2 regions of the Shewanella sp. MF05960 genome follow, and region 2 is predicted to be linked to the other one. Evidence: riboswitches for the same ligand, from Rfam matches in the RefSeq annotation. Region 2 holds a riboswitch; the other holds the start of a gene.

Region 1 (5,076 bases), on a different contig from region 2:
ATCAAGACGCACCACCATGTTAGCTTTACGGCCACAATGACAAATCGTTTTAAGCTCAACTAATTTGTCGGCCCAGGCTAATAAATATTGGCTACCAGGAAATAATTCTCCTTGGAAGTCATTACGAAGACCGTAGCACAATACAGGAATATCCATGTTATCGACCACATGGGTAATCTGCCTCACCTGTTCTTTACTCAAAAACTGGCTTTCATCAATCAATACGCAATGAATTTTTTGTTCATTATGAGACGTCGAAATTAACTCTATTAAATTATCAGTACTACCAAATACCTGCGCATCTGTTTCGATACCAATACGTGATGATACTTTACCAACACCATAACGATTGTCTATCGATGCCGTCATCACTAAAGTATGCATCCCGCGCTCGCGGTAATTATAAGAAGACTGTAGTAATGAAGTCGATTTACCGGCATTCATTGCCGAATAATAAAAGTACAGTTGCGCCAAAATTATGCGTCCTAATAGTTGGTCTGTTTATGTTGCATATAGTAACTGTTTTAACATGACAACGACAAACAAAAATGCCGTATTCGTTATGAGTACGGCATTTTTAACGACAGCAACACAGGCTGTATTTATCGATTAATCTTAAGACTAACGATTATTTTTTTGCCCAAAAATGCAATATCACGATGCTAATAACAAACAACACACTACAACTAATTAAACCTGCCACCAATGAGCCCGTAAAACCTAAAACGGTATAACCGACTAAGCTAATAAACGCAGTGATGAGTGCGTAAGGTAATTGAGTCACCACATGGTCAATATGATGGCAACTGGCGCCTGTCGATGACAATATAGTGGTATCCGATATCGGTGAGCAATGATCGCCAAATACCGCGCCAGACAACACCGCAGCCAACATTGGCAACATCATGGTACTGTCACTTCCCATTGCCATGTCTGCGGCAATAGGCAACATAATGCCAAACGTACCCCAACTTGTACCCGTCGAAAATGCAGTAATACCCGCTAACAAGAATAACACTGCTGGAAGTAAGGCAAATGGAATATTGTCAGTGGCTAAACTTGCCATGTATTTACCAGTTTCAAGCTGACCAATCACACTCGCAATCGTCCATGCAAACAGTAAGATATAAATAGCCGGCAACATTGAGCGTGCGCCCACTGTCATGCCTTTGACTAACATCGACCATTCGACTTTCTGCTGAATGGCAAGTCCTACGGTAGCAATAAAGCCAACAAGTGAGCCAAAGAATAGTGATGAACTGACATCGGTATTTTCAAATGCACCTAATACGCTAAAGGGTAACTCGCTTGCGGCGAGTGAGTCTGCGCCACTTGATACCATAAAATACACGGTCGCAAACACTAAGATAGCAATCGGTAAAAATAGGCCAATCACTTTACCGGTATCGGCTTCAGGTAAATCCGTTGCCGCGCCAGGAGGCTGGCCTTTAGTTTCGTCAAATAAGTTACCACGAAGCGCATTAAGCTCATGCTGGCGCATCGGGCCAACATCTAGACTAAAAGCGGCAACGCATAGCAATAATAGCAACGAGAATACCGCATAAAAGTTCATTGGGATCATTTGCACAAAAACACTTAAATGACCCGCATCTGCAAAACCGTGCGCCGTTAAAATACCGCCAATGAGTGCAATAATGTATGCGCCCCAGCTTGAGACCGGTGAAATCACACAAACAGGCGCGGCAGTAGAATCAAGAATATAGGCCAGTTTAGCGCGCGAAATATGATAACGGTCAGTAATAGGACGTGAAATAGAACCGACCACCAAGCTGTTAAAGTAATCGTCAATAAACACCACGCAGCCCAAAAACATGGTCATTAACTTGGCGTCACGCTTATTACGAATGTGCCGTTTAGCCCAATCAGCAAACGCCCTCGCTGAACCACTTACCGTGATTAATGCTGTGATCATCCCCAATACAATTAAGAAACCAAGGATATACACATTCCAACTATTTAGGGCTGCGTCTTTCCACACTAACTGACTGACGGTATTGGCAAGATATTCACCACTGCCAATCATGGAAAAATCGGTTAGCAATAGCGCACCTAAGAGAATACCTACCCCTAATGACAGCAGCACTTTACGGGTAAAAATAGCCAAGGTAATTGCCACAAGTGGAGGCAAAACTGACAGTGCCGAATCGGCATAACTTATTATCATAATTTAATTATTTCTTCGTTGAATACGAATAAGGAAAAACTAGAAATAAGGTTAAACATACACAGAAAGTATATGCGTTAACGTTACTAGTAGCACTCCACAGTCATACCCATTTAATATGAATATCATTTTTTTATCATGTCGATAAAAACACTATGACAGTGCAGCCCCTTTCGAGAACGGCACCAACAAATGAGGGCGATCAACTCATTTATTTCGGCATTGCATCCTTTTATGCTGAATTATTGGCATCACCCAATTCAACATGACTCTTATGCAATGCACCTCTACTTTTGCTGATTGTAAAAACACACATTACAAATAGCGCCGACATACAATCATAAATGGCACATTGTGCGCCAGCAATAAGCGCTAAACTGCAGCATAAGCAACAATAACGTTAACTTTTCCTACAATCTAACATCATTAGTTTAACGTTTTTAAATCAAATGCACACTAGTGAACTGGGTACAAAAACAGCAAGCAATACCAATCCGCATTAAATAAGTGACCACTCAGAATACGTCAAGCGGTTTTAGATTAAGGCGTCGCTATGGCGTCACGGTTGTCCCCTTTTAAATAGCGAGACCGCAGAACAAAAGCTGATGGGGCATTCTTTATTAATACCAACTCCATGGCAGCATAAAACGGTCAATAAAAAAGGTTTCTACCGATTAAGTAGAAACCTTTTATTATCGAAAGCACACTATCCAAGCGATAAGTGACTCTAACTGGAGCAAACTGCCCTGATTAAACTAAATTGTTTAATGCAGGCACAGCCTCAAATAAGTCAGCCACTAGACCATAGTCAGCCACCTGGAATATCGGTGCTTCAGGATCTTTGTTAATGGCCACAATCACTTTTGAATCTTTCATACCGGCAAGATGTTGAATCGCGCCAGAAATACCAACAGCAATGTACAAGTCAGGTGCCACAATTTTACCCGTTTGACCTACCTGTAAATCGTTAGGAACAAAACCAGCATCGACTGCGGCACGTGATGCACCAACAGCAGCGCCTAACTTATCGGCAAGTTGTTCAAGAATACCAAAGTTTTCGCCACTGCCCATACCACGACCGCCAGAAACGATAATGCCAGCATTACCTAGCTCTGGACGAGCAGATTCTGTTAGGGCTTGCGATACAAATTCAGTCCGAGCGGCAATCACTTGGCTTACGTTGACGGTATCAGCACTGCCAGTAGCAGCAACGGCATCAAACGCACTTGAACGCACTGTCATGACCTTCTTAGCATCTAAACTTTGTACTGTCGCCAATGCATTACCGGCATAAATTGGACGGACAAACGTGTCACTACTAACCACTTCTATCACTTCAGAAATTTGTGCCACATCTAACAGCGCCGCAACGCGAGGTAAAGTATCTTTACCGATACTGGTTGCCGCAGCTAAAACATGTTCGTAATCCGCAGCAAGTTCAACCACGAGTTTCGATACGTTTTCTGCCAGTTGCGCGCTATATTCAACGCTGTCTGCAACCAATACTTTACTCACACCAGCAAGGCTTTGTGCTGCAGTAACCGCTGCGCCACAATCTGCGCCAGCAACAAGCACATGAATATCACCACCAATGGCAGCTGCAGCACTCACTACTTTTGCCGTATCTGATTTTAAACTGACGTTATCGTGTTCCGCTAATACTAAAATGGCCATGTTAGATCACCTTCGCTTCGTTTTTTAACTTTTCGACTAACTCTTCAACTGAAGACACCATAATTCCGGCTTTACGGTCCACCGGCGGGGTCACTTTAATGACAGTTTGATGAGCTTTGAGGCTAACACCCAAATCAGCAACCGATAAGGTTTCTAATGGCTTACGTTTAGCTTTCATGATGTTAGGCAATGAAGCATAACGAGGTTCATTTAAACGAAGGTCAACGGTGACAATAGCGGGCAAAGGCATTTTTAAGGTTTGTAAGCCGCCATCAATTTCACGGGTTACTGTAACCATGTCGCCATCAAGCTTAACTTCAGACGCAAATGTTGCTTGAGGCATGTCCGTTAATGCAGCAAGCATTTGACCGGTTTGGTTGTTGTCGCCATCGATAGACTGCTTACCAAATATGATCAATTGAGCTTGTTCTTTTTCTTGTACCGCTTTTAACAGCTTAGCAATTGATAATGGCACCAGCTCTTCATCAGTTTCAATATGAATCGCTCTGTCTGCGCCCAGTGCCATTGCCGTTCTTAACTGCTCTTGAACCACTTTGGCTCCTACACTTACCACAATCACTTCAGTGGCAATGCCAGCTTCTTTTAAACGAACGGCTTCTTCTACTGCAATTTCGCAAAATGGGTTTAACGCCATTTTAAGGTTGGTCGTATCAACATTTGTGTTGTCAGCTTTTACCCTGACTTTCACATTGGCATCGACTACGCGTTTAACAGGCACCAATATTTTCATAGGTTTTCCTTACTACACCTTCAATGTATGTGGACAACACACTGGCGTTTGCCAATGCAAGATGGGATTACTTTACGTCCTGTTAACGTTAACGTCAACAAAAGTCAAACGCTTGTTTAGATTTATTTACCTTCAAGCTGGCAACCAAACTAAACAACATTTAAACAATAGAGGGTTAACAATTAAGATTAAATAAAAAATATTAGACATTAAAGGTAATTTAATTTGATCCTATAACGAATAGTTTCTATTATTACGCTAATATTCAGTATTATTAAACAGTGTATCGGTAACGTTGTGGGATTTAATCTCGTCAATATTAATAAAAACGGCCTAAATAAACCATATGCGATACTGAAATTTACCTTGTAAGTTGAACAATTTGTCTTTTAAACATTTTATTTTTAATAATAAATCATTAGGAAACTAAACAACATGAGTGACTTTCTAGATATTTTAACCCACG
Region 2 (5,076 bases):
AATCACTTATATAAATCGTTAGCTGCATTTTTAGACCAGCAATTGAAATAACATAAATTAATCGCTAAAAGCGGGCATAAAAAAACCAGGTTAATCACCTGGTTTTTTATTGGGTAACCTTAAAGGATTAGCCTTCTAAGTCACCACAAAAACGATAGCCTTCACCGTGAATAGTCGCGATGATTTCTGGCGTATCGGCTAAGCTTTCAAAGTGCTTACGGATACGACGGATTGTCACGTCAACAGTGCGGTCATGCGGCTTTAATTCGCGGCCAGTCATTTTTAATAATAAATCAGCACGCGTTAAAATCTTACCTGGGTTTTCAACAAAGTGAAGCATCGCACGGAATTCGCTGCGTGGTAGCTTATAAGACTCACCTTGTGGATTCACTAAAGAACGGCTGTTAATTTCTAAGCTCCAGCCGTTGAAACGGTAATATTCAACAGAACCTTTTTCTTCAGTTTCTGCAGCAGCACTATTAACGCGAGTTAATAGGTTACGAGCACGAATCGTTAATTCACGTGGGTTGAAAGGCTTGGTGATGTAGTCATCGGCACCAATTTCAAGACCAAGGATTTTATCTACTTCGTTATCACGGCCGGTTAAGAAAATAAGACCAATGTTATTTATTTCACGTAATTCGCGAGCAAGTAATAACCCGTTTTTGCCTGGCAAGTTAATATCCATAACCACTAGGTTAATTTTATTGTCTTGCATGGCTTTGTGCATTTCTGCGCCGTCGTTAGCTTCGGTAACGACATAGCCTTCAGCTTCAAAAATACTGCGTAATGTATTACGGGTTACTGCTTCGTCTTCAACAATCAGAATGTGTGGGTTTTGCATGATATTTACCTAATTTTATAAAATTCGATTCTAGCGATAGGCTAGTAAGTTGTAATCGCGCATTAATTAACGCTGATACTCCAGTATTTTTTTGGTGTTTATCTATGTCTGCCCTGAATAAAACACTCTTATAAACTCGTAAGATGTAACGCTATGTATGGTTACTGAGTTGTCTTGCGTATATTAACGCTCATTACGCAATGCAATATGCAGCTGCATAATAAGTAAAAAATTTGCCAGAAGGCTTACTACTATGAATACGATTTATAGAGATAGTTCCATATGTTGCAAACTTATTTATACGTATTACTGTTTATCCCTTTGCTTTATCAAATGTAGAACATAAAACGTTCGGGTGTAAACTAAGCACACAAAATTGTGATTAATTACCAATAAATGCGTTTTAAACGCCATCCCTCGATACATTTAGCAAGCGATGTTATTGGTTTCACTACAGTGCTTTACTAGTAGGTGACGTTATTGTACTCGTTTTAGGCATTTGTTAACAAATTAAATGTTAAAAAATTAATATAACAGTCAAGTATATGAAAGATTAATGTTGTTAATGCCATAATATTTAAGGATAAATAAATATTATACTTGTGACTGATATCACAAACCTTTAAGAATTCATAAGGCTTTGCTAAACTGATTTTGGTTTAATTGACGAATTAATATTATGGAAAATGTTATAGATACACTGTGGCATCACTATCAAAGTACACATTTTTTGTTCACTCAACGCCTTTCTCATGATTTCCCGTTTGCTATTATTACCGCCCACAACCCCAGTGGCTTATTACTCTCCCCGAGCCAAAATCGTTTACTAGATCGTCAGCTCCAATCCAAAATTCAACAATACAACAGTCCATACCGAGCACTCATTGGTGCAGCACCTGATTTGTCGCATATGGAAAAAAGTTGGGCTATTTTTATTGATAAAGAACAGGCGCTTGAATTGGGTAGAGAATTTAATCAACATGCCATTTATTATGTTAATCAAGGATTATTATCACTTATTGCTTGCATTGATCCGCTGATGCCTGAAGTCGATATGGGAGCTTTTAATCAGCGTTTACGCTTAGTAAATGAGTTGCCTGATATTAGTTCGCACCTGTAGTGTTTAGCTGTTAAGAGTATAAAACTGTGGATCACTTGATTTTTTAGATCTTTATTTAAGACAATAAAGTTTAATTGTCTCTTTATTTTGCCTTTAAAGGTTGTTTGGTCCATGAAAATGGCTATTTTTCATCATTATGAACAATCTAAAATGATGTTTTTGAGATTGCGAAAATAAGTATCCTTGAGCGTCATCTTTGCCACAAAGATGAATAAAATAAAAATAGCGTATTTTTACAACGATTGTTGATTGACTTGTTAGTGGGTTTGTTGCTATTTTTCAAGTCCCTCCTTCGGGAGGCACAGAAGAGGAGCGTTAACTAGGTAGTAAGTTTGAGGATGCCAATCCGATGACAACTTATGATGGAGATTAGCGCCGAGGTATCAAATTGTGTGGCACACATTGATATCGGTCGTATAGGCTGAATCCTAACGATTGTCACCTGTTTTTTGGTGGAGAGCTTCTGGTGATGATTGCTGTTTCCCTTCTTTAAGGGTGCGTTATCTTAGCACCAGGCTCTTCGAACGTAGTGTGTTCGGAGTGTATATCATGTTAGTCAATTACTTCTTATTTTGTCGTCTTTCGCCAACCGCGGAGGCATTCGTATGAGCACTGTTTCTCAAGATATTCGTCCAGAATTAGTCGTCGCCAAATTTGGCGGTACCTCTGTTGCTGATTATGCATCGATGAGTCGTTGTGCTGACATTGTGTTAGCCAATCCTGCCACCCGTTTAGTGGTGGTCAGTGCGTCAAGTGGCGTAACCAATTTACTGGTCGAGTTAACTCAAGCAAATGTGAATGACGAGCGCCGCTTAGCGTTGTTAAAGCAAATTGCACAAATTCAATATGCCATTTTAGATGAGTTAGGGCGCCCGCAAGATGTGGCCGCGAGCATCGATAAAATTCTGAGCCGCATGTCGGTATTAAGTGAGTCGTTAGAACTTGATCGCAGCAAGGCGATTATGGACGAATTGCTCTCTACTGGTGAGCAATGTTCATCGATTTTGTTTTCTGCGGTAATTCGTGAAAAGGGCACCGCATCGGATCATTTTGATGTGCGCCAGGTGCTTCGCACCGATAGTCATTTTGGCCGTGCAGAACCTCATATTGAAGCCATAGCCTCGTTGTCTGGTGACTTGTTAAAGCCGTTGCTGGCGAATTATGTGATAGTCACTCAAGGGTTTATTGGTGCAGATCAAGATGGGCGCACAACCACTTTAGGCCGTGGCGGTAGTGACTATTCTGCAGCACTACTTGCTGAAGCATTAAGTGCCACAGCGGTAGAGATTTGGACTGACGTTGCCGGTATTTACACTACCGACCCAAGATTGGCGCCTAATGCACGCCCCATTCCAGAGATCAGCTTTAATGAAGCGGCTGAAATGGCAACTTTTGGCGCTAAAGTATTGCACCCAGCGACCATTTTACCCGCGGTAAGACAAAAGATTCAGGTGTTTGTAGGTTCCAGCAAAGCGCCTGAAATGGGCGGGACATGGATCCGTCATCAAGTTGAAGACACGCCCGTTTTTCGCGCGGTGGCATTACGTCGCGACCAAACGCTATTAAACCTTCATAGCCTGCAAATGCTCCACGCACAGGGGTTTTTAGCGGAAACCTTTGCAACACTTGCACGTCATAAAATCTCGGTAGATTTAATTACAACCTCAGAAGTGAACGTGTCGTTAACGCTGGATAAAACCGGTTCAGACTCGAGTGGCCAAGGCTTATTGAGCGAGCCATTACTGCAAGAGCTATCGCAGCATTGTCGTGTCCGTGTTGAGGATAATTTAGCGCTTATTGCCATTATTGGTAATCGCATTGCCTCTACAGCAGGTATTTGCAGTCGCGTCTTTAAAGTGCTTGAAAACCACAATGTGCGGATGATTTGCCAAGGTGCGAGCCCACATAATTTATGTGTATTGGTATCTGAATCTGAAGCGGCGCAAGTGGTTAATGCTTTACATCAAAATCTGTTTGAGTCGTAATTGATGAGTAAGGTAATACAGTCGAATATACAAGTTGGGGAGCTTGCCACAGGGCAAGCGCTCACCATACCGCTTTATGATTTTATAGGTGCTAAAGCGTCTGCGCCGAGAGTTTACATTCAGGCCAATGTTCACGGCGCTGAAGTACAAGGTAATGCAGTGATTTATCAGCTGATGACCTTACTTGAAGACTATGACGTACTAGGGGATATCAAGCTGGCACCTCTGGCTAATCCGCTGGGCATAAATCAAAAAAGTGGTGAGTTTACTTTAGGCCGGTTCGACCCCATTACTGGGGTGAATTGGAATCGTGAATATTTTGACCATAAAGTCGATTTAACTACCTGGTATGCAAAGCATCAACACTTGAGTAATGCCGCATTATTCGATGCCTATCGAGTGATGTTAGTTGAGTCGTGTCAAGCAAGGCTTAACCAGCCTTTTGGGATAACGACAGGCCATAGGCTAGCCGTAAGCTTACAATCTATGGCACATCAGGCTGACATTGTGCTGGACTTACATACTGGGCCTAAGTCTTGTAAGCATTTATATTGTCCTGAATATGACATTGATGCTGCACGTTTTTTCTCTATTCCCTACACCTTAGTTATTCCCAATAGTTTTGGTGGTGCGATGGATGAATCGGCATTTTGTCCTTGGTGGCAGTTAACCGATTTTGCCGCTCAGCAAGGGCGTGACTTTACGGTACCCGTGTCAGCGTTTACGCTAGAATTGGCTAGCCAGGAGCGTATTGATTTATCTGATGCATTGGAAGACGCTAAAGGTATTTTGGCGTATTTAAGTCATCGAGGAGTGATCCGTGAAAAAGTCGAGCCAGCTCAAATGGCGCGCTTTGGCTGCTACTTAAAAGACTATAAAAAGTTTCATGCACCTAAAGCGGGATTAATTGAATATTGCGCAGTGGTTGGCCAGCCACTTAATGCCGGACAACCATTAGTGAATATATTGCGTATGGATTTGTATGGCACCGATGACGCGCATCAAGTGATTAGTTTGCCAATGGATTGTGTGCCCATTTTGCATTTTGCTTCTGCATCTGTGCATCAAGGCACTGAGTTGTATAAAGTGATGACTAATGTGTTTAGGTTATAAACGAAAATAATAAA

The links. Region 2 has a riboswitch for lysine ahead of lysC (lysine-sensitive aspartokinase 3). Riboswitches for the same ligand answer to the same signal wherever they lie in the genome.
Region 1: linked by a shared signal. The riboswitch ahead of ACROAE_RS11040 (Na+/H+ antiporter NhaC family protein) and the one ahead of lysC (lysine-sensitive aspartokinase 3) in region 2 are both predicted to bind lysine.

What each region holds. Positions count from the first base shown of each region.
Region 1 is NZ_JBOZPS010000009.1:84,525-89,600, reverse strand. It holds gene ACROAE_RS11045 (thymidine kinase) at 1-474, opposite strand, end outside; gene ACROAE_RS11040 (Na+/H+ antiporter NhaC family protein) at 629-2,185, opposite strand; lysine riboswitch at 2,268-2,483, opposite strand; gene ACROAE_RS11035 (electron transfer flavoprotein subunit alpha/FixB family protein) at 2,936-3,859, opposite strand; gene ACROAE_RS11030 (electron transfer flavoprotein subunit beta/FixA family protein) at 3,861-4,610, opposite strand; gene ACROAE_RS11025 (H-NS family nucleoid-associated regulatory protein) at 5,046-5,076, shown strand, end outside.
Region 2 is NZ_JBOZPS010000014.1:32,955-38,030, forward strand. It holds gene ACROAE_RS14320 (DPP IV N-terminal domain-containing protein) at 1-51, shown strand, start outside; gene arcA (two-component system response regulator ArcA) at 128-844, opposite strand; gene ACROAE_RS14330 (DUF3293 domain-containing protein) at 1,524-1,964, shown strand; lysine riboswitch at 2,262-2,435, shown strand; gene lysC (lysine-sensitive aspartokinase 3) at 2,570-3,949, shown strand; gene ACROAE_RS14340 (succinylglutamate desuccinylase/aspartoacylase family protein) at 3,953-5,062, shown strand.